One region of the Streptomyces sp. SID14515 genome, then DNA from elsewhere that is predicted to be linked to it. Evidence: riboswitches for the same ligand, from Rfam matches in the RefSeq annotation. Region 1 holds a riboswitch; the other holds the start of a gene.
What was found. Region 1 has a riboswitch for S-adenosylmethionine ahead of thrC (threonine synthase). Riboswitches for the same ligand answer to the same signal wherever they lie in the genome.

Region 1 (15,009 bases):
CCGCCCGGCCACCCCGCTTTCTCCCCTCTCATGGTGGAGCTGGCTCCACCACGAGGACTCCACCTCGCCGCGATGTGCCGGGCGGGCGCCGCCGGTTGAGTGGACGCCATGAATCCAGCAGCGATCACCACCGACCGGACAGCGGCTGTTCGGCTCCGGTCCGTCACTCGTTCCCACGGCCGCGACGACGGCACGGTGAAAGCGCTCGACGATGTCACGCTGACCATCCGTCGCGGCACGTTCACCGCGGTCATGGGGCCCTCCGGCTCCGGCAAGTCGACGCTTCTGCACTGTGCCGCGGGCCTGGACCGGCCGACCGGCGGCCGGGTGCTGCTGGGCGACACCGATCTGACCGGGCTGAGCGAGGCCCGGCTGACCCGGCTGCGCCGGGGGCGGATCGGCTTCGTCTTCCAGGCGTTCAACCTGCTGCCTTCGCTGACCGCCGCGCAGAACGTGGCCCTGCCCCTGAGGCTCGCCGGGCGGCGGCCGCGCAGGGCCGAGGTGCTCCACGCGCTGGACCAGGTCGGGCTGCGCGAGCGGGCCGGGCACCGGCCCGGCGAGCTCTCCGGCGGCCAGCAGCAGCGGGTGGCCGTCGCCCGTGCCTTGGTGACCGGGCCCGAGGTGCTCTTCGGCGACGAGCCGACCGGCGCCCTGGACTCCACCGCCGGGCGGGCGGTGCTCGGCCTCCTGCGCGCGATGACCGACGACGGGCGCACCGTGATCATGGTGACCCACGATCCGGTCGCCGCCTCCTTCGCCGACCGGGTCGTCTTCCTCGCCGACGGCCGGATCCGGGACGAGCTGGAAGCGCCCTCGGCGGAGCGGGTCGCCGCGCGCATGGCAGCAGGCCCGGCCACGACGGCGGGGGCCGCTCCGGCGTCTCCGACTGCCCCGGCGTCCAGGCATGCCCCGGCGTCCACGACTGCCCCGGCGTCCAGGCACGCCCCGGCTTCTCCGAACGCCAACGCCCAGGCGGTGGCACCGTGTTGATGCTCGCGCTGCGCGGCGTGCGGGCGCGGTGGGTGACGTTCGTCGGTTCCTTCGTCGCCCTGGCCCTGGGGGTGGGCCTGATCGCCGCCACCGGGCTTGCCCTCGCCGCGACGTTCGACGCCCCGGAGCGCGGGCCCGAACGGTTCGCCGCCGCTCCCGTCGTCGTCCGGGCCGCCGACCGCCTCCACGTCGACACCCCGACCGGGACCCGGACCGCGCCCCTCGACCGTCCCGGCCCGGTCCCGCAGCGCATCGCCGGCCAACTGGCCGCCCTGGGCCGCACGGTGGAGGACCGGACCTTTCCGGTGGACGTCGGCATTCCCCGTACCGACGCGGGCGGCAGCGGCAGTGTCGGCGAAACCCGTGCCGGGCACCCGTGGTCGGTGGCCTCCGCAACCCCGTACCGCCTCGCCTCCGGCCGCGCCCCCGCCGCCCCCGGCGAAGTCGTCGTCACCACCGGGTCCGGCGACGCCCGCCTCCGTACCGGTGACCGCGTCCGGGTCCGCACCCCGGCCGGAAGCGGCGCCCGGACCGTCGTCGGCACCGTCGCCGGCCGGGGCTTCGAGGAGGCCGTCTTCTTCACCGACGCCGAGGCCGCCCGGCTCTCCCCGGACATCGACGCCCTCGTGGTGCACGCCGCCGCCACCGCCGTACGCGGGACGCTCGGGCCGGACAGCGGCATGGACGTCCTCACCGGCCACGACCGCCGCCGCGCCGATCCCGACCCCGACCGCGACGCCCGGGCCCTGGTCTCCGTCAACGCGCTGCTCGGCACCGCCGCGGGCATCACCCTGTTCGTCTCCGCCGCCGTCGTGGCCTCGACGTTCTCGTTCGCCGTGGCCCAACGGCGGCGGGAGTTCGGGCTGTTGCGCACGGCCGGTGCGACGCCCGGCCAGATCCGCCGTACGGTGTGCGCCGAAGCGGTCCTCGTCGGCATCCTCGCCTCGGCGGCGGGCAGTTGGCTCGGGGCCAGGGGTGCGCCCCTGCTGGTCGGCCGGATGACCGACGCGGGTCTCGCCCCGCCCTGGTTCGCCCTCGGGCACGCGTCCTGGCCGCTGCACGCCGCCTTCTGGACCGGCGTGTTCGTCGCCACGGCGGGGGCGCTCGTCTCCTGTCACCGGGCCGGGCGGACCGTGCCCACCGAGGCGCTGCGCGAGGCGGCCGTCGACAGCCGCGTCATGCCGGTGAGCCGCTGGGCGACCGCCGCCCTGGTGCTGCTCGCCGGACTGGGCCTGCCCGCACTGGCGTTGGCGACCGACCCCGGCGATCTGCTGGGCCGCAAGTCCTACGTCACCCGGCCGATGCTGCTCATCGTCGGCTGCGCCCTCCTCGCCCCCGTCCTGGTGCGCCCGGCCGGCCGACTGCTGACCTGGCTGCCCGCGCGGCTGCCCGGCGCCATCGGCGTACTCGTCCGGGAGAACACCGCCACCGGGGTGCGCAGAACCGCCGCCGTCGCCGCGCCCGTCCTCATCACCGTCGCCCTCGCCGCCTCCCTGACGGGCACCGTCGCCACCCTGGAGGAGGCCAGGGCCACCGAGGCGCGCACCGCCACGACCGCCGACTTCGTGGTGACGTCGGGGCAGGAGGGCCGGCCGCTGGCCGCCGCCTTCGTGGAGCGGGCGCGGGCCGTCGAGGGGGCCGTGGTCAGCGTCTCGCGGTCCACGGCCGTCACCGTCCTCGAAGAGGACACGGCCCTCGTCTCCTCCCCGGCCCGCGCGGTCGACCCCGCCCGGCTGGCCGCCGTGTCCCGGCTGCCCGTGACGGCGGGCCGGCTCGCCGATCTCGACGACGGGGCGATCGTCGTCAACGAGGAGTGGCTGACTACGCGGGTCGGCGACCGGGTCACCGTCTGGCTCGGCGACGGGCGCGAGATCTCGCTGCGGATCGCCGCCGTCCTGGCCACCGGCACCGGCGACAACGGCGTCTACGTCACCGCGCGCAACGCCGGGGGCGCGGGCGTCGACCGGATCGACGTCAAGGTCGCCGAGGGCGGTGACCACCGGGCCGTCGCCGCCGCGCTGCGCACCGCCGGAGCCGCCACCGGTGCACAGGTGACGACCCGGGCCGCGTGGCAGGCCGCGAACGGTCCGGGGGCCGACGACGGCCACACCGGGACCGGGCTCCGGATGATCCTCGGCATCGCTCTCCTCTGTACGGGGATCGCCCTGGCCAACACCCTGGTCATGGCCACCTCCGACCGGGTCCGCGACCTCGCCGTGCTCCGCCTGGCCGGAGCCACCGTGCCCCAGGTCCTGCGGCTCGTCGCGGCCGAGGCGGTGGCGGCGGTCGGGGTGGGCGCCGTGCTCGGGGGCGCGGTGGCGGCGGTGAACCTGCTGGTGGTGTGGGGTGCGCTGGTGCTGCTGGGCGTTCCGTCCGTCGCCGTGGTGGTGCCGTGGGGGACGCTCGGCCTCGTCGTCGCGGCCGCCGCGCTCCTGGCCGCCGTCTCCGCCGTCCTGCCGGCCGCGCTCGCGCTGCGGACCCGGCCGGTCGAACTCGCGGGCGCCCGTGAGTAGCCGTCCGCGGTCGGGCAAGGCTCGTGATCGACCCGTCCAGGGCTTAGGCTCGCCCCATGGGCAGTCACCCGGACCACCTGCCGAACCCGACCACCCCGGCCGGCCGCGAGGGGCTCGAAGCCGTTCTCGCCCGGCCCGACCGTGCGGTCGTCGCCCTCGATTTCGACGGCACGCTCGCCGACATCGTCCCGGACCCCGAGCAGGCCCGCGCCCACCCCGGCACCGTGGCCGCGCTCGCCGCGCTCGCGCCGAAGGTCGCCGCCGTCGCCGTGATCACCGGCCGCCCGGCGGGCGTCGCGGTGCGCTACGGAGGCTTCGCGGGCGTCCCCGGTCTGGAACACCTCGTGGTGCTCGGGCACTACGGCGCCGAGCGCTGGGACGCCGTCACCGGCACCGTCCACGCCCCCGCACCGCACCCGGGCGTCACCGCCGTGCGCGCCGAACTTCCGGGCGTACTGCACGAGTTCGGGGCATGGAACGGCACCTGGATCGAGGAGAAGGGCCAGGCCGTCGCGGTGCACACCCGGCGCGCCGAGGACCCGCAGGCGGCCTTCGAGACGCTGCGCGGACCCCTCGGCGAGCTGGCCGCGAAGCACGGGCTGATCGTCGAACCGGGCCGCCTGGTCCTGGAGTTGCGCCCGCCCGGCATGGACAAGGGCGTCGCGCTCGCCACGTTCGTCGCGGAGCGGGACGCCGAGTCCGTGATCTACGCGGGCGACGACCTCGGGGACCTGGCCGCGTTCGCCGCGGTGGAGAAGCTGCGGAGCGAGGGCCCGGACGGCATCCCGGGCCTCCTGGTGTGCAGCGGCAGCGCCGAGGTGCCCGAACTGGCCGAGCGCGCGGACCTGTCGGTGCCCGGCCCGGCCGCCGTCGTCGCGTTCCTGGCGGCCCTGGCCGAGCGGATCTGAGGCGGGGCCGGGGGCCTCGGCTCGCACCAGCCGCAGCGGCGGACCCGAGCCGGGTCAGGGGATCAGCTCATACCTGCCGCAGCGGCGGATCCGAGCCGGGCCGGCGGACTCCGGCTGGCACCTGCCGCGCGGCGGATCTGAGCGGGGCCGGGGGCCTCGGCTCGCACCAGCCGCAGCGGCGGACCCGAGCCGGGTCAGGGGATCAGCTCATACCTGCCGCAGCGGCGGACCCGACCCGAGCCGGTTCAGGGGCCGGCTCACACCTGTCGCAGCGCCTCCAGCTGGTCCAGGAACCACTGCTGCGGCGGCAGCGCGGTCGCCGCCTCGGCCAGTCGCTTCGTCCGGCCGGACCGCTCGTCGCCGCTCATCGTCAGCGCCTCGTGCAGGGCCTCCGCCGTGCCCGTCACGTCGTACGGGTTCACCACGATCGCGTCCTCGCCCAGCTCCTCGTACGCCCCGGCCTCCCGCGACAGCACCAGCGCGCAGCCGTGGTCGGAGACGACGGGGATCTCCTTGGCGACCAGGTTCATACCGTCGCGGATCGGGTTGACCAGCGCCACGTCCGCCAGCCGGTACGCGGCCAGCGAGCGGGCGAAGTCGTCCTTGACGTGGAGGACGACCGGGGTCCAACTCTCCGTGCCGTACGACGCGTTGATCTCCGTGGCCAGAGTCTGCACCGCCGCCGTGTAGTCCCGGTAGACGGCGAGGTCCTGGCGGGAGGGGTAGGCGAAGGCGATGTGCACGACGCGCTCGCGCCATTCCGGGTGGGCGTCCAGCAGGGTCCGGTACGCGTGCAGGCCGCGCACGATGTTCTTGGACAGCTCGGTCCGGTCCACCCGGACGATGGTCTTCCTGTCCTCGCCCACCTGCTCCCGCAGCGCCGCCATCCGCTCGTCCACGTCCGCCTCGTGCGAGCGCCGGCGCAGGAAGTCCGCGTCGGCCCCGAGGCCGTGCACCCCGACCCTGGTCCGGCCGGTTCCGCCCAGGATCTCCGTACAGCAGCCGATGAACGCGTCCGCCCAGCGGCGGGTGTGGAACGCGGCCCGGTCCGCGCCGAGGATGCCGCGCAGCAACTGCTCGGCGATGTCGTCGGGCAGCAGCCGGAAGTAGTCGACGGGTGCCCACGGGGTGTGGCAGAAGTGGCCGATCCTGAGGTCCGGGCGCAGCTCGCGGAGCATGCCGGGCACCAGGGACAGGTGGTAGTCCTGCACGAGGACCGCCGCCCCGGGGCCCGCCTCCTCGGCCAGCGCCTCGGCGAAGGCCCGGTTGTACGTCTCGTACGAGGCCCACAGGCGGCGGAACTCGGCGTCGAAGACCGGCTCGACGGGCGTCTGGTAGAGCAGGTGGTGGACGAACCACAGCACCGAGTTGGCGATGCCGTTGTACGCGTCGGCGTGGATGCCGGCGTCGATGTCGAGCATCCGCACGCCCTCCTCGCCGACCCCGCGCCGCACCGCCTCGCGGTCGCCGTCGCCGAGGGCCGCGCAGACCCACAGCTTGTCGTCGACGGTGTTCAGCCCGGAGACGAGACCGCCCCCGCCGCGCTTGGCGTCGAGCGTCCCGTCCTCGCCGAGCGTGTACGAGACCGGGCCGCGGTTGGACGCGACGAGGACCTGGGCGGTGGCGGCGGCTGCGGACGTGGGTTCGGCGTGCTCGGAGACCATGTAGCGGAACCTAGCCCGTCAGGGAAGCCGCCAAACGCCTCAGCGCTCCATGCGGCCTCCGCGACCCCGTATCCGCGACCCCGTATCCGCGCCCCTCACGCCGCGTGGCGCTCCGCGTACTCCGCGATCTCCCGCATCGGCGGCCGCTCCTCCGTGTCGACCGCATGGGTACGGGGCACGAAGCCCTCCTCGCCGCGCTCGAACTGGGTCAGCGCGGGCCGCACCAGATGGCCCCGGGAGAGCCGCAGCTGCGCCGTGCGGTAGATCGCCGCCGCCATCCGGCCCAGCGCCTGCCCGTCCTGGTGGCGGTGTTTGCGGACGCCGACGTCGACCTGGCCCAGCGCGTCCAGGCCCACCGTGTGCAGCGCGTCGACCAGCAGGCCCAGCTCCACTCCGTAACCGACCGGGAACGGCAGCCGCTCCAGCAGGGACCGCCGTACCGCGTACTCGCCGCCCAGCGGCTGCACGAATCCGGCCAGCTGCGGCCAGTGCAGATTGAGCAGCGGGCGTGCCACCAGTTCGGTGACCCGACCACCCTGACCTGCGCTGTCGCCGAGCGGTCGGTCATACATCGCCTTGACGAACTGGACGGCCGGATCGGTGAGCAGCGGTCCGACCGTGCCCGAGACGAAGTCCGCCGAGAAGTCCTTGAGGTCGGCGTCCACGAAGCAGACGATCTCGCCGCCGGTCACCAGGAGCGACCGCCACAGCACCTCGCCCTTGCCGGGCAGGGCCGGGATCCGGGGCAGGATCGCGTCCCGGTGGACCACCCGGGCGCCCGCCGCCCGGGCCACGGCGGCGGTGGCGTCGGTGGAGCCGGAGTCGATCACCACGAGCTCGTCGACCAGCCGGACCTTCTCCATCAGCTCCCGGCGGATCGTCGCCACGATCGCGCCGACCGTGGCCTCCTCGTTCAGCGCGGGCAGCACGACGCTCACCGACGTACGGTGCGGATCGGCGTCCCGGGCGTCGGTGAGCCGGTTCAGCGGGCGGTCGCCGGACGACCAGGAACGCCTGGTCAGCCAGCGTTCCACCTCTTCGAGCACGGTCGGCACTCCCTGTGTGTGATCCATCTCGCGGTTCGGACGACTATCTCAACGGTCCGATGCTTCGGTTACAGTCTTGAACAACGCGTATGGCCGTCGCATGTCGGGGTCGGACCGCACATAAACGCCTGGATCGAAGATCCAGCGCCATAGAGCTCATCCAGAGGGACTGAGGGAACGGCCCGTTGAAGTCCCGGCAACCCTCCTGCCGACCGCGAGGTCACGGTGGGGAAGGTGCCAATTCCGTCTTGTGGCGAAATGCGTCGCAAGGAAGATGAGGAGAAAGGGCCTCCGCCATCATGGCTGTTCAGACCGTTGCAGGTAATGCCACCACCGCCCCCGTGGACCTCGGTCCCGCCGCGGCGCTTTCCTGCCGCGAGTGCGGCGAGCGTTTCGAGCTCGGCCCCCTTTTCGCCTGTGCGTCCTGTTTCGGACCGCTGGAAGTGGCCTACGACCTGCCCACCGGCTCCCCGGAGGAGCTGCGGAAGCGCATCGAGGCCGGTCCGAACAACATCTGGCGTTACGCACCGCTGCTGCCGGTGCCCTCCGACGTCGCGGAGAAGCCCAACATCAACCCCGGCTTCACCAAGCTGGTCAAGGCCGACAACCTCGCCCGTGAGCTGGGCGTCACCGGCGGCCTGTACGTGAAGGACGACTCCGGCAACCCGACGCACTCCTTCAAGGACCGCGTCGTCGCGATCGCCGTCGAGGCCGCCCGCGCCTTCGGCTTCACCACCCTCTCCTGCTCCTCCACGGGCAACCTGGCCGGAGCCGTCGGCGCCGCCGCCGCCCGGGCCGGACTGCGCTCCTGCGTGTTCATCCCGCACGACCTGGAGCAGGGCAAGGTCGTCATGGCCGCGGTGTACGGCGGTGAACTGGTCGGCATCGAGGGCAATTACGACGACGTCAACCGCTTCTGCTCCGAGCTCATCGGCGACCCGCTCGGCGAGGGCTGGGGCTTCGTCAACGTCAACCTCCGCCCGTACTACGGCGAGGGCTCCAAGACGCTGGCGTACGAGATCTGCGAGCAGCTCGGCTGGCGGCTGCCCGACCAGATCGTCATCCCGATCGCGTCCGGCTCCCAGCTCACGAAGATCGACAAGGGGCTCCAGGAGCTGATCAAGCTCGGCCTCGTCGAGGACAAGCCCTACAAGATCTTCGGCGCCCAGGCCGAGGGCTGCTCCCCGGTCTCCGCCGCCTTCAAGGCCGGCCACGACGTCGTACGGCCCCAGAAGCCGAACACCATCGCCAAGTCGCTGGCCATCGGCAACCCGGCCGACGGCCCGTACGTCCTGGACATCGCCCGCCGCACCGGCGGCGCGGTGGAGGACGTGAACGACGAGCAGGTCGTCGACGCGATCAAGCTGCTGGCGCGCACCGAGGGCATCTTCGGCGAGACGGCGGGCGGGGTGACGCTCGGTGTGACGAAGAAGCTGATCGAGGCCGGCGTCATCGACCCGACGCTCACCACGGTCGTCCTGAACACCGGCGACGGGCTCAAGACGCTCGACGCGGTCTCCGCGACCTCGCAGGCCACGGCGACCATCAAGCCGAGCCTGGACGCGTTCCGCGCCGCGGGCCTCGCCTCCGCCTGACCACCCCCGACAGCAGGAAGAGAAGGGCACCCACCATGAGCGTCAAGGTCCGCATCCCCACCATCCTCCGCACGTACACGGGCGGCCAGGCCGAGGTCCCGGCGGAGGGCGCGAAGCTCTCCGAGGTCATCGAGTCCCTGGAGAAGGACCACCCGGGCATCGCCGCCCGCGTCCTGGACGACCAGGGCAAGCTGCGCCGCTTCGTGAACGTGTACGTCAACGACGACGACGTGCGCTTCGAGGGCGGCCTGGACGCGGCCACGCCGGACGGCGCGGGCGTCTCGATCATCCCCGCGGTCGCCGGCGGCTGCTGAACCGCCCGGGGCCGCTCCACGGCGGCCTCCACCGCACCTCTGTGTGACCACAGTTGCCCCCTCCGCGAGAGAAGCGGAGGGGGCAATTCTGCATGGTTGAGCACGGTACAGTTGGGGAAGCCCCATCCGCTGCCCGTGCCGCCCGCATATGAGAATGCGCCCGGCCCCGATAAGAAGCAGCCAAAGTGCGTGAACCTCTTGCGGCATAAGTGCCCTTTGCCTGGCCCGACTTGCCCGTAAATCTCAGCAAACCCGCATATTCGCGTGTTCTCCCGCGCCCAGAATTCTCGTCCGACTGACCTGTTGCAGAGGGCAGTTGGGCGGATACATTCGGCCGCGGTCGACGCGCTGCGGCGCCGCACACCCTCTCCTGTCGGAGGGTGAGTTCCGACCCGGGTCCGCGAAGTGCGGTCCCGTGCAAGGGCCAGTAATAGGGGAGTTAGGCATGGCTCAGGGCACCGTCAAGTGGTTCAACGCGGAGAAGGGGTACGGCTTCATCGCGGTCGACGGTGGTGCGGATGTTTTCGTCCACTACAGCGCGATCCAGATGGACGGGTACCGCACCCTCGAAGAGGGTCAGCGAGTTGAATTCGAGATCTCGCAGGGCCAGAAGGGGCCCCAGGCCGACATGGTCAAGCTCGCCGTCGGCTGAGCTCGGCGCGGTCGTCCGACGACACCACTCACGCACGTAGGGCCCGAACCCCGGATCAGGGGTTCGGGCCCTACGCGCGTCCGGTGGCCCGGTCCGGTGGCCGGTGGCCCGGCCCGGGGGGCGCGCCGCCGACCCGTATCCGGGGCGCGCCGCCGTCCACATCCGATGGCCGCCGCTGTCCACATCCGACGAGGGACGCTTGCACTCGCAGGGGTCGAGTGCTAATCATTGGCATTAGCACTCTCCAGGTGAGAGTGACAGAAACTTGGACCGGGCCGGTGAGGCCCGCAGGCGCGGTGGGGCAAGGAACCACCACGCAGGCAGGCCGTCCGTCGCGGGCGCCTCTCGGTCCGGAGAAATCCACCCCTGTCCGGGAGGACCACTTCACATGGCCAAGATCATCGCGTTCGACGAGGAGGCACGGCGCGGTCTCGAGCGCGGGATGAACCAGCTCGCCGACGCCGTCAAGGTCACCCTCGGCCCCAAGGGCCGTAACGTCGTCCTCGAGAAGAAGTGGGGCGCGCCCACGATCACCAACGATGGTGTTTCCATCGCCAAGGAGATCGAGCTCGAGGACCCGTACGAGAAGATCGGTGCGGAGCTGGTCAAGGAGGTCGCCAAGAAGACGGACGACGTCGCCGGCGACGGTACGACCACCGCCACCGTTCTGGCTCAGGCTCTCGTCCGCGAGGGTCTGCGCAACGTCGCCGCAGGCGCCAACCCGATGGCCCTCAAGCGGGGCATCGAGAAGGCCGTCGAGGCCGTCTCCGCCGCTCTGCTGGAGCAGGCCAAGGACGTGGAGACCAAGGAGCAGATCGCTTCGACCGCCTCCATCTCCGCCGCCGACACCGAGATCGGCGCCAAGATCGCCGAGGCGATGGACAAGGTCGGCAAGGAAGGCGTCATCACCGTCGAGGAGTCCCAGACCTTCGGTCTGGAGCTTGAGCTCACCGAGGGTATGCGCTTCGACAAGGGCTACATCTCGGCGTACTTCGCGACCGACATGGAGCGTATGGAGGCGTCGCTCGACGACCCGTACATCCTGATCGTCAACTCGAAGATCGGCAGCGTCAAGGACCTGATCCCGCTGCTGGAGAAGGTCATGCAGTCGGGCAAGCCCCTGCTGATCATCGCCGAGGACGTCGAGGGCGAGGCGCTCTCCACCCTGGTCGTCAACAAGATCAAGGGCACGTTCAAGTCCGTCGCCGTCAAGGCTCCGGGCTTCGGCGACCGCCGCAAGGCCATGCTCGCGGACATCGCCATCCTCACCGGTGGCACCGTGATCTCCGAGGAGGTCGGTCTCAAGCTGGAGAACGCCGGCCTGGACCTGCTCGGCCGTGCCCGCAAGGTCGTCATCACCAAGGACGAGACGACGATCGTCGACGGCGCCGGTGACAGCGACCAGGTTCAGGGTCGCGTCAACCAGATCCGTGCCGAGATCGAGAACTCCGACTCGGACTACGACCGCGAGAAGCTCCAGGAGCGTCTGGCGAAGCTGGCCGGCGGCGTGGCCGTCATCAAGGCTGGCGCCGCCACCGAGGTGGAGCTCAAGGAGCGCAAGCACCGCATCGAGGACGCGGTGCGCAACGCCAAGGCCGCCGTCGAGGAGGGCATCGTCGCCGGTGGTGGCGTGGCTCTGCTCCAGGCCTCGGCCGTCTTCGAGAAGCTCGACCTCACGGGCGACGAGGCGACCGGCGCCAACGCCGTGAAGCTCGCGCTGGAGGCCCCGCTCAAGCAGATCGCCGTCAACGGTGGTCTCGAGGGTGGCGTCGTCGTGGAGAAGGTCCGCAACCTGCCGATCGGTCACGGCCTCAACGCCGCGACCGGCGAGTACGTCGACATGATCGCCGAGGGCATTCTCGACCCGGCGAAGGTCACGCGCTCCGCTCTGCAGAACGCCGCCTCCATCGCCGCGCTCTTCCTCACCACCGAGGCCGTCATCGCCGACAAGCCCGAGAAGGCCGGCGCGGCCGCTCCGGGCGGCATGCCGGGCGGTGACATGGACTTCTGATCAGCCACGGAGGCCCCGGCCTCCCCGTCTGATCCGAAGCTCCGCGTACGTCCCCGTACGTTCGCAGTACGTCCCACAGGGGCGGTATCTCCTTCACGGAGGTGCCGCCCCTGTGGCGTTCCCGGCCGCACTGGAAGAATGCGCCGGGGACCGGTCGTACGGGAACGGGGTACGGGAATGGGGTACGCGGCCGGTCGGGCCGGTCGTACGTGAACGGGGGACGGGGACGGTATGACGAAGGACTGGAAGGGGGCCTCGTTCGTTCTGGGCGGGGCCGTGCTGTTCGCGCTGGGGCTGTTCGTCGTGGTGACCGGGACAGGGCTCTCAGGCGCCCTCGGCATGCGGGTCGAGACCTTCGGCCGGATCGACTGCCACGACACGCGTACGAAGAAGGGGCAGACCGTCTGGCACTGCTTCGGCGAGACCCCGGCCCAGCAGCGCGCCAACAAGGCGGAGCGCGAACGAGTGGCCCGGGAGGCGCTGCGCGCCCACGTGGACGGCGTGCCCCGGTCGGCGGAGATCAGGCGCACCAGGATCCTCTTCGCCGACCACGACGGCCGCACCGACCCCGAAAACGTCACCGCGACCCAGGTGTTCGACGGCGGACGGTGGTACGCCCACTCCTCGACGGTCGTCGGCTACGGCATGATCCCGCTGCTGCTGGGCGCGGGCACGGCGGCCTGGGGCGGCTACCGGCTGCGTCGGCGGTAGGCGTGTGGCCGAATGCGTACTTGTAGCGCCCGGTGCCGTGCTGCACCGCGCGTTTTCCCGGTTTCGACGATGCCGGTGGCGCGTCGGCGACCCGTGAGGTAGGGCGGGTGTGCGGGCTGCCGGGCCCTCGCCTGCCGTGGTTCCTTCATTCCGCCGGATGCGGCCGGCTCTCTTGGCAGCTCACTGCCCGGTCCGGCCGCCGCGTACAGCCATTGGTCCAGTCCACTTCGCTGTCCTGGCGGGTGGGTGTGCGACTGCACATGGTGCGGGTTCGGAGTGCCTGAGCGCGGTGAGGAGCCCTGGAGTGGCCCGGGTCCCGGGCCCGGACCCTCGCGCTATCCAGCCAACTTCGCACGGTAAGTCGGAATCATGCGTACCGGATCGGCAGCGGGACATGATGGCTCTGGTGTTCACGTGGTGAACACCAGTCGCACGAATAACTTCAGTTATGCAGCCGCCAGTTGGGCATAACGGTCGTCAACCGCACAGATGGGAAGGTGTCATGAAGCAGCAGAAGAAGGCTTACGTGAAGCCGTCGCTCTTCAAGCAGGGCGACTTTTCGAAGAAGACCGCCGGTTATTTCTACGGCTCGTACAAGGAGTACTGGGTCCGCCGCATCATCTGATCCGGCCCCCGGCTTTCTGTGCGTCGTATGAGAACTTCCGGAAGGTGAACATGCCCGGCCAACTGCGTGACTACTTCGTCGTCCTGCCGGACAGCGCGGCGGGAGCGGCGGTGGCCGGGCAACTTCCTCCGGCGGCGGGCGGGACGCCGGTGGTCGCCCACGCGTCCGGGCGGCCCTGGGTCCTCGCCCGCCCGCTGGTCCGCGAGGTGAGCCACCTCCGCCGGGGCGACGACGCCCTCGTGCTCATCGGCCCGGACCGGGTGCCCGAGGCCGTGCTCTCCGGCCTCCTGGAGGGGGCCCGTGACCGGGCCGGCCTGGAACGCCGCCTCGCCCGGCTGCCCGGCCTCCACCATGTGATCGCCCGGCTCTCCGGCGAGACCTGGATCCGGGGCACCGCCTCCGGGCTGCGCCGGATCTACCACGCCCGGCACCCGGAGGCCGGAACCATCGCATCCGACCGCCCCGCCGTCCTCGCCCGCCTGATCGGCGCACCCCTGGACGACGGCGCGCTGGCGCTGCGCATGCTCGACTTCCTGCCGCACCCCCTGAGCCGCCGCGTCGTGTGGCGCGGCGTGCACGAGACCGGCGCCGGGTACGGCCTGGCCCTGCCCGTCGCAGCACCGGGCACGGCCGCCGTCCCCGGCCCCATGGAGCACCGCTGGTGGGAGCCGCCGCCCGCCGAACTCTCCCTGGCCGAAGGGGCCCGGGCACTCGGTGACGCCGTCGCCGCCTCCGTACGGGCCCACGTCGGCGGCCTGGACCGGATCAGCTGCGAGCTGTCCGGCGGCATGGACTCCACGGCCCTCACCTTCGCCGCCCGCGAGACCGGCCCCGCCGAACTCTCCCTGCTCACCGTCGCCGCCCGCGACCGCTACAGCGAGGACGAGACCTGGGCACGAAGAGCGGTGGAGGCGGCACGTGGTGGTGAGGGGGCGCGCGGCGGCGCGGCGGCGCGAGGCGCTGGTGGGAAGCGGGACAGCGACGTGGCTCGTACGCGCGATGCGGGACGGAAGGGCGGCGGCTCCACAGGCCTGGACCACCACATCATCCCCGCCGACGACGCCCCCTACTTCTACGCCGATCTCGCCGCCACCGCCGCCGAGTTGAACGACGAACCGCTCCCCGTCGCCCCCGGCCGGGCCCGCGCGCACCTGCTCCTGAGCCGCGCCCACGCCACCGGCTCGCGCTACCACCTCACCGGCTACGGCGGCGACGAACTCTTCCTCGGCCTGCCCCACGCCTACCAGGACCTCTTCCACGGCAACCCGCTCACCGCCTGGAACCACCTCTCCGGCCTGCGCCACCAGCTCGGCTGGCCGCTCCTGCCCACGCTGAAGGCCCTGCTGAACCGCTCCACGTTCTCCCGCTGGCTCGCCGGCGCGGTCACCGCCGAACCCCAGCCGGTCACCCGTACCCCGCTGCTCTCCTGGGGCGTACGGCAGTCGCTGCGCCCGTGGTTCACCGACCACGCGAACGCCCTGATCACCGAGGAGTTCCGGGCGGCCGCCGCCGAGCACGCCGATCCGATCGACCCGTGGCGCGGACGGCACGTCGACATCGACGCCGTACGGATGGGGGCCCGGCACTTCCAGGCGATGGAGGACATCGGCATGACGATCGGGCTGCCGGTCGCCGCGCCCTTCTACGACGACCGGGTCCTGGAGGCGACCCTCGCCGTACGCCTGGCGGAGCGCATCAGCCCGTGGCGCTACAAGCCGTTGCTCGTCGAGGCGATGCGCGGTGTGGTCCCGGACGCGCTGTTGGCCCGCACGACGAAGGACCACATGTCCTCCGACGAACACCAGGGCCTGCGCCGACACGCCCCGGAGCTGGCCGACTTGTGGACCGGATCCCGGCTCGCCGAACGCGGCCTGGTCGACTCCCGCCACCTTCTCCGGCTGGCCGCCGAACCCTTCTCACCGGTCCTGGTCGAGCACTCCATCAGCTCTACCGTGGCCGGCGAGACCTGGCTCCGCACCG
Region 2 (15,009 bases), on a different contig from region 1:
GCAGGCGGACGGCAAGGGCAAGATCTTCGACCGGGCCGCCGACACGGCGATCGCCTACAGCCGGGCGCTGAGCACGCCGCAGGGTCCTTCGCTCGGTCTGAAGCTCAAGCACAAGCTCTTCGACAAGCTGGTCTTCGGGAAGCTGCGCGCGGTGCTCGGCGGCCGGGGCGAGTTCGCGATCTCCGGCGGCGCTCCGCTCGGTGAGCGGCTCGGCCACTTCTACCGGGGCATCGGCTTCACGGTCCTGGAGGGCTACGGCCTGACCGAGACGTGTGCGGCGACCGCGTTCAACCCGTGGGACCGGCAGAAGATCGGCACGGTCGGCCAGCCGCTGCCCGGTTCGGTCGTGCGGATCGCGGACGACGGCGAGGTGCTGCTGCACGGCGAGCACCTGTTCACCGGGTACTGGAAGAACGAGGCCGCCTCCGTCGAGGCGCTGGCCGACGGCTGGTTCCACACCGGGGACATCGGCACGCTCGACGAGGACGGCTACCTCGCGATCACCGGCCGCAAGAAGGAGATCATCGTGACGGCGGGCGGCAAGAACGTCGCCCCGGCCGTCATCGAGGACCGCATCCGCGCGCACGCCCTGGTCGCCGAGTGCATGGTGGTCGGCGACGGCCGCCCGTTCGTCGGCGCGCTGGTCACCCTGGACGAGGAGTTCCTGGGCCGCTGGGCCGAGGAGCACGGCAAGCCGGTCGGCTCGACGGCCCTGTCGCTGCGCGAGGACGCGGAGCTGCTGGCCGAGGTGCAGCGGGCGGTGGACGACGGCAACGCGGCGGTCTCCAAGGCCGAGTCGGTCCGCAAGTTCCGTATCCTGCCCGCCCAGTTCACCGAGGAGGCGGGCCACATCACGCCGTCGCTGAAGCTGAAGCGGAACGTGGTGGCGAAGGACTTCGCGGACGAGGTGGAGTCGATCTACCGCGCCTGAGGGTTACGTCGGAGGGGCCCGCGCTTTTCGCAAAGCGCGGGCCCCTTCGCCGTACCGTCACAGCAGGGTCTTGAGCTTCTCCGCCAGCAGGTCCCAGCGCCACTTCTCCTCGACCCAGGCCCGGCCCCGCTCCCCCATCCGCCGGCGCAGCTCCGGGTCGCCGAGCAGCGTCACGATCCGGTCCGCCGACTCCTCGGCGCTGCCGCCGCGCACCACCCACCCGGTCTCGCCGTCGAGCACCGCGTCCGGGGCGCCGCCCGAGTCGCCGGCCACCACGGGCAGTCCGGTCGCGGACGCCTCCAGGTAGACGATGCCGAGGCCCTCCACGTCGAGCCCCCGCCGCCGGGTCCGGCACGGCATGGCGAAGACGTCACCGGCCCCGTAGTGCGCGGGCAGCTCGGCCCAGGGCACCGGCCCGGTGAAGCGCACCGAGTCCTGGACGCCGGTCTCCGCCGCGAGGCGCTTGAGGTCCTTGGCGTACGGTCCGCCGCCGACGATCAGCAGCACCGCGTCCGGGATCTGCGCCAGGATCGCGGGCATGGCCAGGATCAGGGTGTCCTGGCCCTTGCGCGGCACCAGACGGGAGACGCAGACGACCACCGGGCGGTCGGAGAGCCCGAGGCGGGCCCGGACCTTGTCGCCGCCGGACGCCGGGTGGAAGGTCTTCTCGTCGACGCCGGGCGGCAGTTGGACCATGCGGCCGGCCGCGTCCGGGGTGAGGGCGGCGGCGATCCGGGAGCGGGTGTACTCACCGAGATAGGTGATCGTGTCCGTGCCTTCGCCGATGCGGCGCAGCAGTTGCCGGGAGGCGGGCAGCTGCGCCCAGCCGGCCTCGTGCCCGTGGGTGGTGGCCACCAGCCGCCGGGCGCCCGCGCGGCGCAGCGCCGGGGCCATCAGGCCGAGCGGGGCGGCCGCGCCGAACCAGACGGAGGTGCAGCCGTGTTCGCGCAGCAGGGCGGTGGCCCGGCGGGTGACGCGCGGGGTCGGCAGCAGCATCGTCGTGCGGTCACGGACCACGGTGAACGGCTGCTCGGCGTCGAAAGCGGCGGTGGCCGCCGCGCCCTCCTCGCCGCGCTTCCAGGTGGAGGCGTAGACGACGACCCGGTCGGGGTCCAGGCGCAGCGCCATGTTGTGCAGGAACGCCTGGATGCCACCGGGGCGGGGCGGGAAGTCATTGGTCACGATCAAGGTCTTGTCCATCGCCGCCGACAGTACCCAACGGCCGCGCTTCACCGCTCCCGCGCACGGCCCCCGGCATCATGGGCCGCCGGGAGACCCGGCGGCGACGACGAAGGCGGACGGCGATGACGGGACGAGCATCCACCGGCGCGGGACCCTGGCCGTACGCGGTGTGGGCGCTGACCCGGGCCTGGCTGCTGGCCTGTGTGTTCAAGGTGGTCACGGTGCCCGGCCCGGACGTCACGGTGGATGTGTCGGTGATCTACCGGAGCTGGTACGAGGTGCTGCTGACGGGCACGTATCCGCTGGACGACGTCACCTGGCAGTACCCGCCCGGAGCGGCCCTGGCGGTCCTCTCCCCGGCCCTGCTGCCGTTCCTGGAGTACGCGGCGGCCTTCTTCGTCCTCGTCCTGCTCTGCGACGCGCTGACGCTGGGGCTGCTGCTGTACGTGGGGCGGCGGCCGGGGATAAGGGCGGCGGGGGCGTGGGTGTGGGTCGTGGGGGTGCCGCTGCTGGGGCCGACGGTGTACGCCCGCTACGACCTGATGGTGACGGCTGTCGCGGTGGCGGCGCTGCTGGCGGGGGTGCGTCATCCGCGCGCGCTGGGGGTGCTGGCGGCGTTCGGGGCGCTGCTGAAGGGGTGGCCGGCGCTGCTGCTGGTGGGGGTGCGGAAGGGGCGTCCGACGCGGGCGGCCTGGGTGTCGGCGGCGCTGGCGGGGGCCGGTCTCGCGGTCTCCTTCGCGCTGTGGATGCCGGGGGCGTTCGCGTTCCTGGCCTTCCAGCGGGACCGGGGCACGGAGGTCGAGTCGCTGGGGGCGCTGGTCTTCCATGTGGCGCGGCAATTCGGCTGGGAGGGGCGGGTGGAGCTGCGCTACGGCTCGCTGGAGTTCATCGGCCCGCAGGTGGAGCTGGTGTCGACGCTGGCGCTGGGGCTCGCCGTCCTGGCGCTGGGCTGGCTGGTGCTGTGGCGGCTGCGGGCGAGGTCGTTCGCGGCCCATACCCCGGCCGAGGCGGCGTTCACGGCGGTGCTGCTGTTCACGGTCACCAGCCGGGTGATCAGCCCGCAGTACGTGGTGTGGCTGGTCGGGCTGGCGGCGGTGTGCCTGGCGTTCCGGGCGGCCGCGATGACGCTTCCGGCGGTGCTGGCGCTGGTGGCGGCGGGGGTGACGGTGCTGGAGTTCCCGATCGGCTTCGGCCATGTGGTGGCGAGCGACGCGTGGGGCGTGACGCTTCTGCTCGTACGGAACGGGCTGCTGGTGGCGGCCTCGCTGATCGCGGCGCGGCGGCTGTGGCGGTCGACGGTGCCGGGCGGGCCGCGCGCGGACGCGGCCCCGCTCGCGGTCGACGGTCAGCCGAGCCGGGTGGCGAGGTAGTCGCGCCAGTCGGCGGTGAACTGCTCGGAGGTGGTGTCGAGCACCGCGTCCAGCGCCTGCTCCACCGCTCCCTCGCGCCCGTCGTGGGCTCCCACGGCCTCGTAGAAGGCGATCAGCTTGTCCTTGCCCCATCGCTCCGCGATCAGCTCGCAGGCCAGCCAGCCGCCCTCGTAGGCCCCCGCGAGCTTCGCCGGGTCGCCGTCGAAGCCGAAGTCCGGGTCGGCGGGGAGCTCGGCGGGGGTCTCGCCGGCGCGGACGGCGGCGGCCAGTTCGGGGGCGACCGTGTCGGCGGCGCGGTCCTCGCCCCGGTAGGCGGTCCAGTCGGCGAAGCCCTCGGAGAGCCAGACCGGGGTGGCGGTGGAAGTGCTGGTCCGGGTGGCGACATGGGTCGTCTCATGGGTCAGGACGATCCGCTGCCCGAAACTGCCCAGGGTGGCGTACGCCTGCGGGTTGACGATCACCCGGTCGGCGATGGCCGGGCTCTTGCCGGTGCCGCCGACCTCGCCGGTGGTGACGGCGGCGATGCCCCGGTAGCTGGCCTCGGGCGAGCCCAGCAGCCCCGCCATGTCCTCGACGGAGTCCGGGACGAGGACCACCACCCGGCGGGTCCAGGGCCGCGGCCAGGCGTCCGAGACGGCGGGGACGGCGAGGTCCACGGTGTCGGCGATCTGCCGCAGCTCCTCCTCGCCCCGTCCGACGCCCAGGACGATGCTGTGCGCGCCCTCGACGACCGCCACGTCCCCCTGCTGCCAGAGCTGCCCGGAGGAGCCCTTGGCGGGCCGGTCGGCGGTGATGTACCAGCGTTCGCCGTCCCGCATCAGCTCCAGGACGCGGCGGGTGGCGACCGGGGCGGTGTCGTAGCCGGCGATCCGGTAGCGCAGCTCCACGTCGGCGGTGGCCCACCGGCCGTCCTGCTTGGTGATGCCCTTGACGTCGTAGGTCCAGGACTTCAGGGGCACGTCGGCGAGATTGGCCAGTTCGGTGCGCTGGGCGGCCCGCAGCTTCGCGGCCTCCGGGGCGAGGGCGTCGAGGTAGCCGGTCGTGTCGTGGGCGAGCACGGCCGCCGCGCGGCCCGCCAGGGTGGCGTCGAGGACGCCGGCGGTGAGGAAGGTGTCCGGGGCCGCGGGGGCCGTGCAGGCGGACGCGGTCAGGAGCGCGGCGAGCAGCAGGCCCGCCGCACGCCGCCGCCCCCGGGGGCCTCCCCCGCGCGCGTCACGTCCTCGTACGGCCACCCTGCCGATCGTACGGTCAGATCCGGGTGACCGAGGAGACGGGCATCATGCCGACCGGATCGTAGCGGACCGCGGCGCCCGGGTAGGGGGCGTGGATGACCTGGCCGTTGCCGACGTACATGCCGATGTGGCTGGCGTCCGCGCGGTAGGCGACCAGGTCACCGGGGAGCGCCTGGGAGAGCGGCACCATGCGGCCCGCGTAGCGCTGGGCCTGGGAGGTGCGGGGCAGGCTCACGCCGGCCTGGGCGTAGGCCCACTGCATCAGGCCGGAACAGTCGAACCCGGAGGGCCCGTTGGCGCCCCAGACGTAGGGTCTGCCGAGCGCCTGGTGGACGGCGGCCACGGCGGACATCGCACGGCCCGAGCCGGGGGCGACGCCGGAGAGGTCGGGCAGTCCGTCGCGGCCGGTGCGCGAGGCCCGGTCGAAGGAGGCGCGTTCCTCGGGCGGCAGCGAGGCAAGCAGCCGGCGGGCCTCGCGGAGCTTGCCCTCGACGGCGCGCTTGTGGCGGGTGACGGCGGCCCGGTTGCGCTCCAGCTCGGTCAGGGCGCGGGTGGCCTCGGCACGGGTCTGGGCGATCTTGCGCTGGGCGTGCCGGAGTTTGTCCAGGGTCATCGCCTGGCGAGCGCCGGCCCGGTCGAGGGCGGCGGCCTGCTCCAGGTAGCTGTCCGGGTCGGCGGAGAGCAGCAGCGCGAGCGCCGGGTCGATGGAGCCGGTGCGGTACTGGGCGCCCGCCATGGCGCCGAGCGCGTTGCGCATCTCGTTGACGCGTTCCTGGCCCCGGGCCGTGGCGTCCTGGGCGCGGTCCGCCTCGCCGCGCAGCCGGGTCACCCGCTCCCCGGCCTCGTTGAACCGCTCGGTGGCCTGCTCGGCCTCCTCGTAGAGCCGGTCGACGGCGGCCTTCGCGCTCTCCCGGGTGTCCTTCGGGTCGGCGCTCGCCGGAGCCCCGGTCAGGGTCGCGGCCGCGGTGGCGGCGGCCGCCGAGATGACCGTGACCCGGACGCCTCTGTTGAAGCCGGACTGTGTGGAACGGCGATGGGACACCACAGGTAGCCGCACTCCCTTCCGCTGACGCGGTAGTGCGCGGCCCCTGCCGCCCGGGACGGGCGGATCGACGACCGGGAGCCGCACAGCAGCCAGACAGTAATCGGACGACTACGCACCGGCCAAAGACCGCGCCGGTGGCGGAAGGGGTGCCCGAACACCGCCGCCCCGCCGGTGACCTTGGTCTCCGGCGGGGCGGCGGCGTCAGCGTGGTGCGCGGCGATTCCCTCGTTCGGGCGTGCCGTGGCGTCAGATACGGACGCCGAACTGGAAGGTGCCCATGTAGTCCATCGACTCGTAGCGGACGACGGTGCCCGGCTTCGGGGCGTGCAGGATCTGGTTGTTGCCGGCGTAGAAGCCGACGTGCGACAGGCCGTTGAAGAAGACCAGGTCGCCCGGCTTGAGCTGGCTGCGGCCGATCCGCTGGCCGTCGTTCTGCTGGGTGTACGTGGTCCGGGTGATGGAGACGCCGGCCTGGGCGAAGGCCCACTGTGTCAGCCCGGAGCAGTCGTAGGAGTTGGGGCCCGAGCCGCCGGAGACGTACGGCTTGCCGATCTGGGTGGCGGCCGCGCTGAGGGCGGCGGCGCCACGGCCGGACGCGGGGGCCTCGTTGCCGAGTTCGACCCGGTCGGTGGAGGCGCGGCTGGCGCGGTTCTCCTCCTCCTGGATCTTCGCCCGCTCGGCCTGCGTCAGCGTGTTGAGCAGCTGCTGGGCGTCGGCCAGCTTGCCCTGGTACTTCTTCTTGTTCTCGCCGAGCGCCTTGCGGACGTCGGCGAGGTCGCCGAGCTTGTCCTGGGCCTCCTTGCGCTGCTGGGCGAGGGTGCGCTGCTTGGACTGGATCTTCTGCAGGGACTCCGTCTGCTTGACCGTCAGCTGGTCGAGCGCGGAGGCCTGGTCGAGGAAGCTGTCCGGGTCCGAGGCGAGGAACAGGGCCACCGAGGGGTCGATGCCGCCGGAGCGGTACTGCGCGGTGGCTATCGAACCGAGTTCGCCGCGCAGCGTGTTGAGCTCGGCCTGACCGCGGGCGACCTTGTCCTGGAGCGCGTCGACTTCCTTCTTCAGGTTGTCCTGCTGCTCCTTGGCCCCGTTGTACTTCTCCGTGGCCGCCTCGGCCTCGTGGTAGAGCTTGTCGACCTTCGCCTTGACTTCGCTCTTGCTCGGCTTGGGGTCGGCGTGGGCGGCCTGGGAGGTCAGGGCCACGGCCGCGGCGGCGGTCGCGGTGAGCACGGTCACGCGGGTGCGGCTCGGCTGCTTGGGACGACGGTGGGACGCCACGAAGGCGAGCTCCTTCTTCCTCAGAGCCGCCTACCGGGCTGTGGGGGAAAGATTCCCCGGCTCCGTGCACATGACGGACTCGGCGGTTCCTTCGCCGTCACCCCCAATGGGTGATCAACCGTGCGAAGGTTCGAGGCCTGACCCTAGTGACCATCTTGTGATCAGTTCAAATCCTCACAGGATTTTTCTCGTCACACCAGGCACTTCTTTACTCTCACCCCACCGCGTGTAGCGATGACTTGACGGTACGTTCCCAGAAATCCGGCATGTCACACATGCCGTGCAAATCCCGCTAGACGCGCGAAAGGCGCTTGAGGAGCATGACGGACGCGACCGGCCGCGCCCCGGCCTTCGCCACACCGTCCGCCACCTCGCGGTCGGTGGAGACGACCACCACGGGCCGCCCCGGCGGTTCCGCGCGGGCCAGTTGACGGATCAGCTCGTCCGCCGTGACCCCGGCCTTGCTGAACAGCACCCGTACGCCTCTCGGCGGGGCGAGCAGCACCGGGGCGGCCAGTTCGGCCCCGTCGAAGACACAGGTCATCTCCGCGCCGGTCTGCGCCGCGAGCACCGAGAGGCCGCCCAGCAGCCGCAACCGCTGCTTCTCCAGCGGCATCTGCGGATAGCCGGTCTTGGTGACGTTGTAGCCGTCCACGATGAGGTGGGCCTGCGGCAGCGCCAGCAGCTGGTCGAGGAGGGCCGGGTCGGTCTCCGAAAGGGCCCTGGCGGCAATGTCCTTGGGTGACATCCGGCCCGGCTCCACCGCGTCCACGGTGTCGGCGGGATGCGTCGTCGCCGGGGGCAGCGCCAGCTCCCGGCGCAGCCCCGAGGCCGCGTCCAGCACGGTGTCCAGGAGCAGCCGCAGCCGCATGTCCTCCACCGAGCGGCCCTCGCGGGCGGCCCGCCGGCTCGCCTCCAGGGCCGCCTCGGCCTCCCCCAGCCGCCCCTTGAGCCGGCGCGACTCGCTCTCGGCGGCGGAGATCTGGGCGGCCGACTCGGCCCGTACGGTGTCGGTCTCGGCGGCGCTGCGGCGCAGGGCGGCCTCGCCGCGCTTCACCTCGCTGAGCGCGCTGCGCAGCTTGCGGTGCAGCGACTCGGCCTCCTTGCGGGCCGCCTCCAGCTCGGTGCGCAGCCGCTCGGTCTCGGCGCGGGTGTGGGCGCGGGCCCGCTCCAGCTCCTCGCGCAGCTGCTCCAGTTCGCGCCGGGTCTCCTCGTCCGCCCGTTCCGCGTCGGCGCGCTGGACCTCCTCGCCGGCCGCCTCGACCAGCTTGACCCAGCCGACCGGGCGCAGCACATAGGCGGCCGCGGCCACATCGAGGGGATCGGCGGCGGCGGGCGGTGAACCCGCCTCCAGCGCGCCGGTCAGCTCGGGCTGCGACTGGGCCAGCCGCTCACCGATGCGCTGCCGGAAGAGGGCGTCGCTCTCCAGCGCGGCGGCCATCGCGTTCCCGGCGAACTTCGCCCGCCGGGTCGGGGTGAACCGGGCGTACTGCCGCAGCTGGGCGGGCAGTTCGGAGACGGTCAGTCCGCCGAAGGCGTCCGAGACCAGCGCGACGACCCGCCGTCGCACACCCTCGGGCAGCGGACGGCCGAGCGCCTCTGCACCGCCGTCGGCCTCATCGGCCGGTCCGGCGCCGCTGGTCGGCTGATCCACCGTCCGTCACCCCATAGATATGTCGAAGGGTGCGCTCCCTCAGGAAGCGGCACCCGGCCTGTCCACCAGTTCGATCTGATCCACCGCGTTGCACCAACGACAGCGGACCGACTCGATGGTCTCACTGACGACCTCCCGCTCCTCGACACTCGACTCTCCGGCCAGGTCGAGGTGCACGTACTCCACGACCTTGGAGGAGCGGGTCACGTCGAAGCGCGTGAGATTGCCGCACAGCGTGCAGCGCCAGCGGGTCCCGTCGGTCGGCAGGGGAACCGTCGTCATCGTTGCGTCCTCTTTCGTCGTCGCCAGGAGTCCGCGCCGGGCGCGCCGCCGCGACTCCACCTGTCTACGTCAAGGATCTCGCGGTGCGCCGTCGAACTGCGGAAGTCCTGGCGTAACCCTACGGCCTCGCGTATAGGCATCGGCACGGCGAGGCGCTCCGTCCCGTTCTCCGCCGGTACGTCATGCTCTGTACATGATCGAGTGGCGGCAGGCCGACTGGCGGACCACGGCAGGGAGGATCCGGGACGCGGCGGCGTCGAGCGGGGCCCCGGTCACGTACGGGCTGATCGGCGTCTGCGGTGTGGTCTTCCTGATCAGTCCGCTCTCCGGGTTCGGTGGCGCCGCCCACCGGAGCGAGGACGCGCTGCTCGCCGCGCAGGCCGGGTACTTCGAGCGGTGGGGCGTGATTCCGGCGGAGCTGTGGGAGGGCTCCGCGCACGCGCTGATCACGCCGTTCACCGCACTGTTCGTGCACGGCAGCTGGCTGCACCTGCTGGGGAACCTGCTGTTCCTGTACGTGTTCGGCGCGATGGCCGAGGAGCGCATGGGCCGGGTGCGGTTCGCGCTGTTCTACGTGGGCTGCGGCTATGTGGCCCTGGTCTGTTACGCGGCGGCGCACGCGGACTCCGAGCAGACGCTGGTCGGCGCGTCCGGCGCGATCTCCGCGGTGCTCGGCGCGTTCCTGTACCTCTTCCCCAAGGCCCGGGTGACCAGCCTGTTCCCGTTCCTCTTCTTCCTGCCGCTGCGCTTCCCGGCCTGGATCGTGCTGGTCTTCTGGTTCGCCCTGCAGTGGGCGGCGGCGCAGGGGGCGGGCAGCGGGCCCGGGGTGGCGTATCTGGCGCATGTGGCCGGGTTCGCGGTCGGGTTCCTGTACGCCTGGGTGCGTTACCGGGGTGGGGCTAAGGTGAAGGCTCCAGCCACGGCCACCGAGGGAGACAGCCAGCCGTGATCACCGCGATCGTGCTCATCAAGACCAGCGTGGACCGGATTCCGGAGATCGCCGAGGCCATCGCCGCGCTGGACAGCGTCAGCGAGGTCTTCTCCGTCACCGGCACCTACGACCTGATCGCCATGGTCCGGGTCGCCAGGCACGACGACCTCGCCGATGTCATCCCCGGCCGGATCAGCAAGATCCCCGGCGTCGAGGGCACCGACACCCATGTGGCGTTCCGTACGTACTCCCAGCACGACCTGGAAGCGGCCTTCGCCATCGGCCTCGACGCGTAGGCGCACCGGCGACGCACCTCGGCCGGGGGCAGGCGGCGTGCCTGCCCCCGGCCGAGGTGCTTCACGAGGCCCGCTCAGACCTGGGCGGCCTCGCCGCGGTCCGGGACGCAACGGCCGTCCTCGGTACGGTACTTCCACTGCGCGCCCTCGCGGACCAGCTCGGAGACCGCGCGCAGGAACCGGTCGATGTGCTCGTCGGGCGTACCGGCGCCGAAGCTGACACGGATCGCGTTGAGCGAGCGCTCGCCCGGCTCGGCCTCCGGTGCGCCGCACTCGCCCGGGTCCTGCGGGTCGCTGCCGAGCAGGGTGCGCACCAGCGGGTGGGCGCAGAAGAGACCGTCGCGGACGCCGATGCCGTATTCGGCGGAGAGCGCGGCGGCGAAGTGCGAGCTGTTCCAGCCGCGCACCACGAAGGAGATGACGCCGACCCGGGGCGCGTCGTCGCCGAACAGCGAGAGCACCTGCACCTCGGGCACCGCGGCCAGACCCTCGCGGACCCGGCCCACCAGCTCCTGCTCCCGGGCGACCAGGCCCTCGAAGCCCGCCTCGGTCAGGGCCTTGCAGGCGGAGGCGATGGAGTAGACGCCGATGACGTTGGGCGAACCGGCCTCGTGGCGGGCGGCCGTGGTGTGCCAGTCGACGTCCACGCCGCCGTCGGCGCGCCGGGCGACCTTGCGGGAGGCGCCGCCGCCGGCGAGGTACGGCTCGGCCGCCTGCAGCCAGTCGGCGCGGCCGGCCAGGACCCCGGAGCCGAACGGCGCGTACAGCTTGTGGCCGGAGAACGCGACCCAGTCGACGTCCAGTTCGGCGATGTCCACCGGGTGGTGCGGGGCGAGCTGGGCGGCGTCCAGGACGATGCGGGCGCCGTGCGCGTGGGCGGCGGCGGCCAGTTCCTTCACCGGCCACAGCTCGCCGGTCACGTTGGAGGCGCCGGTGACGCAGACGAGGGCGGGACCGTACGGGTCGCGGTCGGCCAGCGCGCGCTCCAGCGTCTCGACGGCCTGGGCCGGGGTGCGGGGCGCGTTGAGGTAGGTGACCTGGGCGTCGCGCCAGGGCAGCAGGGAGGCGTGGTGCTCGGTCTCGTACACGAAGACCTGGCAGTCGGCGGGGATCGCGGCGGCCAGCAGGTTGAGGGAGTCGGTGGTGGAGCGGGTGAAGACCACCTGGTCCTCGGCGCGGCAGCCGAGGAACTCCGCGACCGTGCGCCGGCTGTTCTCGAAGAGGTCGGTGGAGAGCTGCGAGAGGTAGCCGGCCCCGCGGTGGACGCTGCCGTAGTACGGGGCGTACGCGGCGACGTCGTCCCAGACCCGCTGGAGGGCCGGGGCGCTGGCGGCGTAGTCGAGCGCGGCGTAGGTGACCTCACCGCCGGTGACGAGCGGAACAGTGACGTCCTGGCCCAGAACGGGCAGCGGGGCACAAACCGACGAGTCGAGGGCAGCGGTGGAGACAGACATGGCGAACTCCCGTAACAGGCAGGCGAAATCCACGCGCCCGCGGATACGCGGCGGCGCGGAGGAGGAAGGAAAAAAGGTGCGCTGAAGGAGGGCGGTCAGCCCTAGCGCATTCGCTTGCTCACAAGAGGCTCCCTAGGGACCAGGACCCCGGGGGCTGGCATCCGCTGGATGCCGAGGGGCCCGCGCTTGCCGCAGACCTCGCTGCCTACGGCCTGGTCTTCACCCGGGGCACCCCGCCACGGACGGAGGGTTGCCGGACAGCGGGCCGGGGCCGTAGTCGCTGTCACTCATGACCTGCGCAGCATCTTGCCATACGTATGCACACGCGCAAGGGCGCAGTCCGGCATCCGGACTGCGCCCTGCGTCACACCGTGTGCTCCGGAGGTGCCTCTCCGGCGCGCTCAGGCGTTGCTGGCCGCGATCCAGCGCTCCAGCGCACGCTTGGCGGCTCCGGAGTCGATGGCCTCGGCCGCCACCGTGATCTTCGCCGCGAGCTGCTCGGTCAGCGTGCCGGGGCCCGGGTCCAGGGCGACCAGGGCCGCCGCCGAGTTGAGCAGCACCGCCTCGCGTACCGCGCCGCCCTCGCCCTCCAGCAGGCGGCGGGCCACATCGGCGTTGTACGAGGCGTCGGCGCCGCGCAGCGCCTCGACGGGGACGATGGGCAGCCCGACGTCGCGCGGGTCGAAGGGCTCCTCGCGGACCGCGCCGTCGCGGACCACCCAGACCCGGGAGGTGGCGGTGGTGGTCAGCTCGTCGAGCCCGTCGTCGCCGCGGAAGACCAGCGCCGAGTTGCCCCGGTCGGCCAGCACGCCCGCGACGATGGGCGCCATCCGGGCGTCGGCGACGCCGACCGCCTGGGCGCGGACCTGGGCCGGGTTGGTGAGGGGGCCCAGGATGTTGAACGTGGTCTGCGCGCCGAGTTCCTTGCGGGCCTTGGCGGCGTACCGCAGGGCGGGGTGGAACTTCACGGCGAAGCAGAAGGTGATGCCCGCCTGTTCGGCGACCTCGACCACCCGCCGCGGGGTCAGCTCCAGGTTGACGCCGAGCTTCTCCAGTACGTCGGAGGAGCCGCTCGCGGAGGAGGCGGCGCGGTTGCCGTGCTTGACGACCTTGGCGCCGGTGCCGGCGATGACGATCGCGGACATGGTCGAGATGTTGACCGTCTTGGCGAGGTCGCCGCCGGTGCCGACGATGTCAACGGTGCGGCCCGGCACCTGGATGGTGTTGGCGTGGGCGTACATCGCGCGGACCAGTCCGGTGACCTCGTCGACGGTCTCGCCCTTGGCCCGCAGCGCGACGGCGAACCCGGCGATCTGCGCGTCGGTGGCCTCGCCGCTCATGATGCGGTCCATGGCCCAGGCGGTCTCCTCGGAGCTGAGGTTCTCGCCGCGCAGCAGGGGGTTCAGGAGGCCGGGCCAGGAGTGGGCCGCCACGCTGTCGCCGCCGTTCGGGGTCACAACGTTCATGGTCCGCTCCAGGGTCCACAGCCGGTCAGGAAAGATGGCTCCACCCTATCCAGCCGGGGGGACCGCGAAGAGCCCCGTCCATCGAATGGACGGGGCTCTCACGGTGGCGATCAGGTCAGGCGATCAGTGGTGGCCGTGGCCCTCGCTGATCTCCTTGTACTCCTCGGGGGTGGCCTTGGGAATCTGGTTCCCCTCGGCGAAGTACCCCTTGCTGAGCTTGGCGCGCAGCTTCTGCACCGGGGAGATCTTGCGCTTGACGCCGTTCTCGTCGACCGCGGGGCCGAGTTCGAGCGGCTGGTACTGCTCGTGCGCCGTGAGCGTGTGCAGCTGCTCGGGGCTGAGCGGCTCGTGGATCTCGACGAACTCACCGTGCGGCAGGCGCTTGATGATGCCGCTCTCGCGACCGTGCAGCACCTTCTCCCGGTCGCGGCGCTGGAGGCCGAGGCAGATCCGCTTGGTGACGATGAACGCGATGACCGGTCCGAGGAAGAAGAAGATCCGGACGAACCAGGTGATCGAGTTGATCGACAGGTGGAAGTGCGTGGCCCACAGGTCGTTGCCGCCGCCGATGAGGCCGACGAAGTACGCCGTGATCCAGGCGACGCCGAAGCCCGTACGGGTCGGGGCGTTGCGCGGGCGGTCCAGGATGTGGTGCTCGCGCTTGTCGCCGGTGATCCAGGACTCGATGAACGGGTAGAGCGCGATGACACCGAGCACCAGGCCGAAGGCGACCAGCGGGATGAACACGCCCAGGACGAGCGTGTGGCCCCACAGGTTGATCTCCCAGCCCGGCATCACACGCACCAGACCTTCGGCGAAGCCCATGTACCAGTCGGGCTGGGCGCCGGTGGACACCTGGTCGACGCGGTACGGACCGAGCGCCCAGATCGGGTTGATCGTGGCGATGGCCGAGATGACCGCGATGACGCCGAAGACGAGGAAGAAGAACCCTCCGGCCTTCGCCATGTACACGGGCAGCAGCGGCATGCCGACGACGTTCTTGTTGGTCCGGCCGGGACCCGCGAACTGCGTGTGCTTGTGGTAGAAGACCAGGATCAGGTGCGCCACCAGCAGGCCGAGCATGATGCCCGGCAGCAGCAGGATGTGGATCGAGTAGAACCGGGCCACGAAGTCGTGGCCGGGGAACTCGCCGCCGAACAGGAACATCGAGATGTACGTACCGACGATCGGCACGGACAGGATCGCGCCCTGGGTGAAGCGGACACCCGTACCGGAGAGCAGGTCGTCCGGGAGGGAGTAGCCGGTGAACCCGGTGAACATGCCGAGCACGAACAGCAGGAAGCCGAAGAGCCAGTTGATCTCGCGCGGCTTGCGGAAGGCGCCCGTGAAGAAGACGCGCATCATGTGCACGAACATGCCGGCCAGGAAGATCAGCGCGGCCCAGTGGTGGATCTGCCGGACGAGCAGACCACCGCGGACCTCGAAGCTGATCTTCAGGGTCGAGGCGTAGGCCTCGGACATCCGGATGCCCTGCATGGGCTCGTACGGACCGTGGTAGACGATCTCGCCCATGCTCGGCTGGAAGAACAGCGTCAGATACACACCCGTGAGGATGATGATGATGAAGCTGTAGAGGCAGACCTCACCGAGCATGAAGGACCAGTGGTCCGGGAAGATCTTGCGCATGTTGGCCTTGGCCAGGCCGTAGATGCCCAGTCGGCCGTCCGCCCAGTCGGCCACCCGCTCGCCGGCCGGAGCCTTGCGTCCGCTCGCCGGTTCGGCGGCCGAGGGGTTCGTTGTCGCAGTACTCATCCGCGCTCCCAGAAGGCAGCACCGACGGGCTCGTCGAAGTCGCCGAGCGCCTCGAGGTTGCCCTCGCTGTTGACACCGATCCGCAGCTGCGGAAGGGGGTGGCCGGCCGGACCGAAGATGA

Region 2: another riboswitch for S-adenosylmethionine. It lies ahead of G3I54_RS13125 (aminotransferase class V-fold PLP-dependent enzyme); the one in region 1 lies ahead of thrC (threonine synthase).

What each region holds. Positions count from the first base shown of each region.
Region 1 is NZ_JAAGMH010000120.1:107,033-122,041, reverse strand. It holds gene G3I54_RS28345 (hypothetical protein) at 1-99, shown strand, start outside; gene G3I54_RS28340 (ABC transporter ATP-binding protein) at 109-990, shown strand; gene G3I54_RS28335 (ABC transporter permease) at 984-3,503, shown strand; gene otsB (trehalose-phosphatase) at 3,560-4,411, shown strand; gene G3I54_RS28325 (trehalose-6-phosphate synthase) at 4,669-6,075, opposite strand; gene G3I54_RS28320 (glucosyl-3-phosphoglycerate synthase) at 6,171-7,121, opposite strand; SAM riboswitch class I at 7,275-7,402, shown strand; gene thrC (threonine synthase) at 7,421-8,716, shown strand; gene G3I54_RS28310 (MoaD/ThiS family protein) at 8,752-9,030, shown strand; gene G3I54_RS28305 (cold-shock protein) at 9,476-9,682, shown strand; gene groL (chaperonin GroEL) at 10,071-11,693, shown strand; gene G3I54_RS28295 (hypothetical protein) at 11,925-12,404, shown strand; gene G3I54_RS28290 (keywimysin-related RiPP) at 12,907-13,029, shown strand; gene G3I54_RS28285 (asparagine synthase-related protein) at 13,080-15,009, shown strand, end outside.
Region 2 is NZ_JAAGMH010000067.1:43,554-58,562, forward strand. It holds gene G3I54_RS13075 (AMP-dependent synthetase/ligase) at 1-931, shown strand, start outside; gene G3I54_RS13080 (glycosyltransferase family 4 protein) at 989-2,131, opposite strand; gene G3I54_RS13085 (glycosyltransferase family 87 protein) at 2,236-3,483, shown strand; gene G3I54_RS13090 (hypothetical protein) at 3,459-4,715, opposite strand; gene G3I54_RS13095 (C40 family peptidase) at 4,732-5,760, opposite strand; gene G3I54_RS13100 (C40 family peptidase) at 6,007-7,032, opposite strand; gene G3I54_RS13105 (NYN domain-containing protein) at 7,325-8,686, opposite strand; gene G3I54_RS13110 (hypothetical protein) at 8,726-8,968, opposite strand; gene G3I54_RS13115 (rhomboid family intramembrane serine protease) at 9,162-9,917, shown strand; gene G3I54_RS13120 (Lrp/AsnC ligand binding domain-containing protein) at 9,914-10,195, shown strand; gene G3I54_RS13125 (aminotransferase class V-fold PLP-dependent enzyme) at 10,270-11,649, opposite strand; SAM riboswitch class IV at 11,827-11,944, opposite strand; gene trpD (anthranilate phosphoribosyltransferase) at 12,051-13,115, opposite strand; gene G3I54_RS13135 (cytochrome bc complex cytochrome b subunit) at 13,239-14,888, opposite strand; gene G3I54_RS13140 (Rieske 2Fe-2S domain-containing protein) at 14,885-15,009, opposite strand, start outside.